2 regions of the Parafilimonas sp. genome follow, and region 1 is predicted to be linked to the other one. Evidence: riboswitches for the same ligand, from Rfam matches in the RefSeq annotation. Region 1 holds a riboswitch; the other holds the start of a gene.

Region 1 (4,406 bases):
ATGGCTCAACATGCATGCGAAAACCCGGCGCAGCATTCACTTCAAGGATAGCGCCACCATTTTCCGTAACAGGCCTTTTAAGATCAGGCGCCATTATATCAATGCCGCAAATATCAAGGCCGATGATACGGGCAATACGTTCGGCCATAAAAATATTTACCGGATGTACTTCATCCGTAACATCGGTTGATGTGCCGCCTGTTGAAAGATTGGCGGTTGGCTTTAATAATACCAGTTCTTTTTTTGACGGGATTGTTTCTAATGTATAGCCTTTTTCATCCAGCATTTTTTGCGTGAACTGATCGATGGTTATTTGCGTTAAAACTTTTTCATGGCCATAACCGCGGCGGGGGTCTTTATTGGTTTCATCAATCAGCCATTGAATCGTATGCTCGCCATCGCCTATAACGCTTGCCGGCGTTCTTAATGCAGCGCATATAAATTTATAGTTGATGACCAGCACACGGAAATCAAAGCCGGTAATAAACTTTTCAACAATAACGCTGCGGCTGTATTGTTTGGCTGCTTCAAATGCTTTCAGCGCCTGTTCATAAGTTGTGATGTTAGTGGTATTGCCTTTGCCATGATTGCCATCAATAGGCTTTATTACCAACGGGTAACCATACCGTTCCACCGCATCTTTTAAACCTTCTTCACTACGTATAACCGTACCTTTTGGCACAGGTATTTGTGCTGCATCGAGTAAATTTTTCGTTTCTTCTTTATCACCTGCAATATCCACTGCGATGGTGGATGTGGTGCTTGCAATGGTTGCCCTTATGCGTTTTTGATGTACACCATAACCTAACTGCACGAGGCTTTGTTTATTCAGCCGTATAAAAGGAATATCGCGCTTTACAGCTTCTTCAACAATGCTGCCGGTTGAAGGGCCCAGCCTTGTATCTTCCCTTATTTCACGCAGCCGCTGAATATCCTCATCAAGGTTATACGGTTGTGCATCAATCAATGCTTCTGCAATGCGCACAGCAGCTTTTGCCGTATAAACCCCGGCATCTTCTTCCATATAATCAAACACAACAAAGTATTCACCTTCTTTGCCTGTGCCGCGTGTGCGGCCAAAGCCGCAATCCATGCCGGCCAGCGTTTGCAGCTCCAATGCAATGTGTTCAATCACATGGCCCATCCACGTACCGTCCTTTACGCGGATAAAAAACCCGCCGGGTTTACCCTCGCTGCAACGGTGTTCATACAGGCTTGGCATAAGCGTTTGCAAACGCTCAGGGAAACCATCAATTGTATTGGTTGGGCGTTGCTCCATTTCTTCAAGGTCAAGCGTCATTTGAATGAGCTTTGGACGGCGTATGCTCCAGTAATTCGGGCCCCTTAAAATTTTTATTTCGCGTATTTTCATTCGTATAGTTTTATTATTTCAATTGCCGGGCAACATGCTTTTTGGTGTTTTCATGATGCAATAAAAGCATCTCATAAGCTTTGCTTATTTTTTATTTATGTGTGATGAGCTGTTGTATTCCTATAAAGCACGGTTGCGTTGCACGCTGCAGCAGTTGATAGTTTAATCAGCAGCGGTTGCGGTTTAACCTGTTTGCAATATAACTTATTATACAACTAAAAGTTTTAAATGCGTTTCTGTATTCAACTATATATTTGCACCGGCGATGGGGTTCGCCATTAACCGCCGTAAAAAGCTGATGACTCCTGTTCGTAGTTTAATAATTTTGTTGCTATGTTCAGGAATTTATTGTTTATAGGAATAGGTGGTTTTATAGGCGGTATCTGCAGGTATTTACTTCAGCAATATGTGCAAAATAATTATCCTTCTTCTATTCCGCTTGGCACATTAATCGTAAATATTATTGGTTGTTTTGTCATTGGCCTTGTGTATGCGTTATCCGATAAGGGCAACCTGCTTTCACCGGAAATGCGGCTTTTTCTCGCTACCGGTATTTGCGGCGGGTTTACAACATTTTCTTCCTTTGCTTACGAAAACGTAAGTATGGCGCTCGACGGCGAATTCCTTTATGCTTTATTGTATGTATCACTTAGTGTGATCATTGGGTTTGGCGCTGTTCATGCCGGTATTTTATTCATTAAATTAATATTCTGATTATGGAACCGGGGCACGATTCAAAGCTGCTGCGCCTGTTTATTGGCGAAGCAGATAAACTTGGCCACCAGCCATTGTATGAAGCCATTTTATTTGAAGCAAAAAAGCAGCAGGTTGCAGGCTGCACTGTTTTGCGTGGTATTATGTCTTTTGGCGCTTCTTCATTGGTGCATACTGCCAAGCTTATAGAAATATCGCAGGACCTTCCTATTGTTATAGAAATAATAGATGTTGAAGATAAAATAAATGCATTTGCAGAAACGGCAGGGCAAATGCTTGAGCAAACAGGTTGCGGAGGTTTAATGACAATTGAAAAAGCCAGTGTGCTTTATTATAAACCCCGTGTACAAAGAAAGAAGGATAAATAAGTTATGCTGATTTATGTATCTCGCTTGTAAAATGAAATACAATATCAGGGTTGTTTGTAATCTCTGTATTTAAAAACCATTCACTCTGGGCAAGGTAAACTGGGTTGCCATCTTTATCTTCCGCGCTGTTTTGCTGTTTAAAACGAAGAAATTCATCCAGCTTTTTCTGGTTATTGCTCGTAAGCCAGCAAGCCTTGTAAAACGGTAAAACCCTAAACTCGCAGGCTGCGCCGTACTCATTCAATAAGCGGTACTGAATTACCTCAAACTGCAGTTCGCCCACACAACCAATAATTTTTTTATTGCCGCCAAACTGTGTGAACAACTGGGCCACACCTTCATCTGTTAACTGCGTTATGCCTTTTTCCAATTGCTTTGTTTTCATCGGGTCTTTATTCACGAGTTCTTTAAAAATTTCCGGTGAAAAAGAAGGTATGCCGGTAAAATAAAAATCTTCGCCTTCGGTAAGCGTATCGCCTATTTTAAAATTGCCGGTATCGAACAAACCAATTACATCGCCGGGATAAGCGTCTTCAATAATATCCTTGCTGCGTGCCATAAAAGAATAAGGATTGCTGAAACGGAAATCCTTATCTAACCGCACATGATGATAATATTTGTTGCGTTCAAACTTACCGCTGCACACACGCATAAAAGCAATCCTGTCCCTGTGTCTTGGATCGAGATTGGCGTGAATTTTAAAAATAAAACCACTGAGCTTTGGCTCATCCACTTTTACAATGCGCTTACTCGTTTCGCGGTCTAATGGTTCCGGTGCAACTTTTATAAATGTATCAAGCAATTCCTTTACCCCAAAATTGTTGATGGCACTGCCAAAGAAAACCGGCGCCACGCTGCCTGATAAATAATCTTCCGTATTCAATTTGCCATATACGCCATCTATGAGTTCCACATCTTCACGCAGTATGTTAGCATCATTGTTGCCAACTTTATCGTTCAGAAAATCATCATTTAAGTCTTCAATTACAATACTATCATCTTCTGTGGCTTTTGTATTAGCCGTAAACAGCAGCAGGCTTTTGGCATCAAGGTTATATACGCCTTTAAAATCTTTACCGCTGTTGATGGGCCAGGTCATCGGATGCAATTGTATCTTCAGTTCTTTTTCAATTTCCTCCAGGAGGTCAAAACGGTTTTTACCATCGCGGTCCATCTTATTAATAAAAACAATCACCGGCGTTTTGCGCATGCGGCAAACTTCCATCAGGCGGCGGGTTTGTTCTTCCACGCCATTCACACTGTCAACCACCAGCACTACACTGTCAACGGCTGTTAATGTACGGTAGGTATCTTCCGCAAAATCTTTGTGGCCGGGTGTATCTAAAAGATTAATGAGAAAATCTTTATACTCAAACGTCATTACACTGGTAGCCACCGAAATACCACGCTGCCTTTCAATTTCCATAAAATCACTCGTGGCATGCTTTTTAATTTTATTGCTTTTTACAGCGCCCGCTGTTTGAATAGCGCCGCCAAACAACAAGAACTTTTCGGTTAATGTGGTTTTACCGGCATCGGGATGCGATATAATAGCAAATGTTCTCCTGCGGCTTATTTCTTTCTCGTTGCTCATTTGTGCTGTTTGCGAATCTTTTTGGGGCGCAAATGTAGTATTTTGTTACAAGGGAAAAGATAGGCGGTTTGTTGTTTAACAGTTAACACAGATCGCGGTGCTGTTAATTATGGCTTCATCCGCAAGTTCTTACCATTCGGCCCTTGCCGTAGGGCTTATACTCAATCCGGCAAAATCGCCGGCGAGATATTTATAATAAGCCGTGATGGCAATCATAGCGGCGTTATCGGTACAATATTCAAAAGCAGGAATAAAAGTTTGCCAGTTATATTTTATACCATATTCTTTAAGTGCAATGCGCAGGCCGCTGTTAGCACTAACGCCGCCGGCAATACAGACCTGTTTTATGCCGGTTTGT
Region 2 (4,406 bases), on a different contig from region 1:
TAGTCGAGTGACGAATAACGTATTCTGCAACTGAGCCGGTCAATATTTTTCCTATGGCTGTACGTCCGTGGGTTCCCATAACAATCAGGTCTGCCTCCCATTCTTTAGAAATGTTGATGATTTCCTGTTCCGGAAACCCCTCCGGTGTAAAACGCTCTATACGGTCAACCCCATTATATAAACGAATAAATTGCTCGATTGTTTTCTCTGCTTCGTTTAATAAAACAGTTCCGCTTTGCTGGGGTGTAATGCCTAAGTCTGCATTAATCACCTCTTTTGATTTATCTACCACATACAATAATCCAATGGTAGCCCTCAAAGCATGTGCCAACGCAAAACCTGCCTTTGCTGCTTTCATTGAATGGGCGCTATTATCAATGGCTATCAGTATTTTTTTATAGTGTGCTTCCATAACTTTGCTATTAATTTATTTAACAATAGTAATTCCTCCCATCGTAGCGAATAATCCTGCAATTACACTTAGCAGTATGTACAGAATAAAGTAGGTATAATTGCCCTGCCTGAACAAGCTGATACCTTCATACGAAAAGCTGGAGAAAGTTGTATATCCGCCGCATAAGCCCGTTATAAGAAACATCCTCCATTCCAGAGTTAACGTAGCATATTTATTAGCGAAGCCGTATAATAGCCCAATAACAAAGCAACCGGTAATATTGACCAGGAAAGTACCTGCCGGAAAAGTAATGTTGACCAGTTTACTTACTCCAAGCTGCACCAGATACCGGAATACGCTACCGATACCTCCGCCGAGCCATATCATTAGTATTGCTTTCATGTTCCATTTATTCGACATCCCAAAATTCAACCTCTTTAAAGATCACTACTTTTTCACGTAGTAAATCCTGGTGCTTCAGGAAAAATGCTTCCAGCTTTTCCCTTTTGTCCACCAGTTCCACGCACATTGCCAATTTTGAATTATCGCCTTCCACGCTAAAAGTAATTACTTTCCCATCAGTGGTAAAACTGGTATGGGTGCTGTGCGCAGCAGCGTTGATGATACCTTCTTTTCTTGCATCCTGGATCAAGTGCATGTAGGTGGATTTTGGAAACAGTTTACGGAACAGGCTTCTTGTACCGTGCTGTACCTTATGCGCCGGTGCTATGTAAATCTCCAGCTTGCCTAACGAATGGTGTTTGACTTTCTTTACCATAATTTTCTGTTTTTGATACGTTTTTGTCTTACCTCATGTAAGGTTTCATTAGTATGATGATTCAATTTGGTTACTTTGGAAACGCCGATTCTCTGAGCGTGGTAAATGCCTGAATGCCCGCTGAAATAGTAAGCGGTAAAACAAGCTACCGCATAATAGAGCGCATTGTCTGCACCGAATAGTTCTACGCCCATTATGGTGCAGGCAATAGGGGTGTTGGTAGCTCCCGCAAACACCGCTATAAATCCAAGTCCTGCCATCAGGTCAACTGGTGCGCCGGTTAATGTAGCAATGGTATTTCCCAATGCAGCACCAATAAAAAATAACGGCGTTACTTCGCCACCCTTAAAGCCTGTTCCAAGCGTAATAGCGGTAAACAGCAATTTCCATAGCCAGCTATAATAAGTAGCGCCACCCGGAGTAAAGCAGGTAGTAATAGAAACGGCGTTCGGATCAGGATTTTTTACACCGAGGCTAAGGTAATCCTGTGTTCCCAACAAGTAAGTAAATACTATAATGGCAAGTCCGCCTGCTGCCGGAATAAGCCACTTTATTTTAATCCACCTGTTACTGTAATTTTTGATGGTATGAGAGAGTTCGGCAAACATATATCCTGCCAGACCAAACGCAACACCGGCTATTATTGCCTTGATTAATAACAGGAAGTCAAAATGGAAATAACGGAAGAAAATGATACCCTTGTCTGTGAAATTGATTTGATAATGGGTATGATGAATACCCCAGGCGGAACAAACAATGTCTGCCAGCACACTGGCAATAAAACAGGGCATCAGGGCATCGTGCTTGATCCTGCCCAGCGCCAGCACTTCTAAGGCAAAAATAGCGCCTGTAATGGGTGTCCCGAACACCGCGCCAAATCCTGCGGCAATACCCGTCATCAGCAGTGTTTTTACATCTTCCTGCGAGAGTTTGAGCCTTTTAGCAAAAAACTGGGCTAAACTACCACCAATCTGAACTGCCGTGCCCTCCCTGCCAGCAGAGCCGCCGAACAGGTGTGTAATAACGGTGGTAAGCAATACCAAAGGAGCCATCCTGAACGGTACGCCGCCGCCCGGATCATGTATCTCATCCATAATGAGATTATTGCCGCCTTCGGCATTTTTGCCTGAAATTTTATACAGGAAGTAAATCAATATCCCTGCAAGCGGTAAAAGAAACAGCAGCCAGGGATGAGCAAAGCGGAAGTTCATGGCTTTGTCGAGCAGCCATAAAAAGAGTGCAACGAGGGAGCCTACCGTTAAAGAAACAGGGAATACTAAACAGGTCCACTTAAAGAGATAAGAGACAATAAAAACGTGTTCAAAGGAGGTCTTTAGCCTTTTCATTCCTACAAATTATAAATTGAATATTAGATAAATCCAATAATTTGTAGGCGCCATTAGCTCAAAATAATGAGCGGTTCAAGTAGGAAGACACCATTTCCTATTGCAATAAGGATACAAAAATAATATTTTTTTGCAAAAAAATCCTATTTCACTTATATTTTGTCGAAGAAGCTAAAGATCTCGCTGCTATACTGATTTATCCCCCAACCGCATTTCGTTTATAAAACCTGATTTTTACGGCATCCAATAAAAAGCCAGCAACAATAACAAGCGTCAGAACGCCGAAAACCGAAACGGGTGTAACAGCTTTCATCAGAATACCATTAAGTGCGAGAATGGATGATACCACTATATTTCCCAATGTAACAACAATCACCAACCGGCTTGGAAGAAAAGACCAAAAATGTTCCCTTACCCGTGTAATGTATATTGTTGCCTGTGCTGAATAAATGAGGTACAGAAACATCAACGTTTGAATTTGCGGAAATGGAAATTTCAATACTTTAAGTGTTACCCAAAGAATGACAAATGCAAGCGCCAGCCAACCCGCAGCCAGGATACCGGAAAGTTTGGAAATGGACTTTACATCCCATTGTTCCAATGTTGGCGAAACCCATGCACGGTCTGTTCCGAGTGTAATGGTAACAAGGTCATTGAACACAACTATCAGCACAATTAGGCTTAACGGAACAACAAAATCTCCAGTTGCTATATAGCCGATTGTCAGCAGCACTGCAAGCTCTATGGTTCTTGTAATCTTTGTAATCGTCCATGTCATCATCCTGCGGTACACACGCCGCCCGCCGTGGATTATTTTCACAATGTCCTGAAGTCCGGGATTGGTCAGCACCACTTTTGCAGAGGCTTTAGCAACATCGGTGGCGGAACTAACGGCAATGCCAACTTCTGCCTGTTTAAGTGCAGGTGCATCATTAATACCATCTCCTGTCATACCCACAGTTAAGTTCAACTTTTGAAGGGCTTGTATGATCTGGTATTTTTCTTCGGGATAAACGTTGGCGATACCATCATAGTTAAGAGGCGCTTGCAGTGCAGCGGATAAATTATCAATGCGCTCTCCCAGATTTAATTTTCGAGCGATAACCTTTGCCGTTGCAGGTGTATCGCCGGTAACCATTAATAGCCGGATACCTAAGTCTTTAATGGCTTGCACCAATGTTGCAGCATCGTCCCTGGGCAAATCAGCAAGCGTTAATAAACCACGTACTGTAATATTTCCTTCCGCTCCAACGGCAACAGCCAAAACCCTCCCGCCATTTGCTGCCATCTCTGCAACCTTGTCTTTGAACAGTGGTGCGGAAGCCGCATACGCTTCCATAACAAACGGAGAGCCGAGTATTATCTTTTGTACCTGACCGTTTTGCCGTATGTATGCTTCGGAACATTTTTTAATTGGGTTAAAAGGGTTGTACTGTTCCCGTACAAATGGGTCAAGGGAACGCTTTTTCAGTTCCTGCAAAATGGCAATGTCAATAGGATTTTGTGAAGAAGCATCGCAAGCTGAGGCTGCATAAGCCAGCAGTTCATTTTCACTATTACCCGAAAGGGAAAAGATAGAAGCAATTATAGGTTTGTTTTGTGTCAGTGTGCCGGTTTTATCTATACAAAGTACCTGCATTGTTGCAGCTTCCTGGATGGCAGTCAAACCGGTAACCAAAACACCTTCTTTTGCCAATACACGGGCTTCAACGGCATTAGCGACAGTAAAACTTGCAGGCATTGCGACAGGTACTGTAGCAATTACCAATACGACAAGAAATGGCAAAAGTGGAAGTATGGCATAACCGTTAAAAAGAGCAGCAGCCAAAAGCATAGCAGCGAGAATTACATCAACAATTGCCAAATAACGCACTACCGTAAACAAAAG

The links. Region 1 has a riboswitch for fluoride ahead of crcB (fluoride efflux transporter CrcB). Riboswitches for the same ligand answer to the same signal wherever they lie in the genome.
Region 2: linked by a shared signal. The riboswitch ahead of ACTHN6_RS18430 (voltage-gated chloride channel family protein) and the one ahead of crcB (fluoride efflux transporter CrcB) in region 1 are both predicted to bind fluoride.

Annotation. Positions count from the first base shown of each region.
Region 1 covers NZ_JBQCIT010000049.1:3,869-8,274, reverse strand. Annotated here, with positions in the region: gene cphA (cyanophycin synthetase) at 1-1,372, opposite strand, end outside; fluoride riboswitch at 1,625-1,687, shown strand; gene crcB (fluoride efflux transporter CrcB) at 1,706-2,086, shown strand; gene ACTHN6_RS17470 (DUF190 domain-containing protein) at 2,089-2,454, shown strand; gene ACTHN6_RS17465 (peptide chain release factor 3) at 2,456-4,048, opposite strand; gene tsaD (tRNA (adenosine(37)-N6)-threonylcarbamoyltransferase complex transferase subunit TsaD) at 4,178-4,406, opposite strand, start outside.
Region 2 covers NZ_JBQCIT010000051.1:101,433-105,838, forward strand. Annotated here, with positions in the region: gene ACTHN6_RS18415 (universal stress protein) at 1-412, opposite strand, end outside; gene crcB (fluoride efflux transporter CrcB) at 428-796, opposite strand; gene ACTHN6_RS18425 (DUF190 domain-containing protein) at 804-1,172, opposite strand; gene ACTHN6_RS18430 (voltage-gated chloride channel family protein) at 1,166-2,518, opposite strand; fluoride riboswitch at 2,556-2,625, opposite strand; gene ACTHN6_RS18435 (HAD-IC family P-type ATPase) at 2,715-4,406, opposite strand, start outside.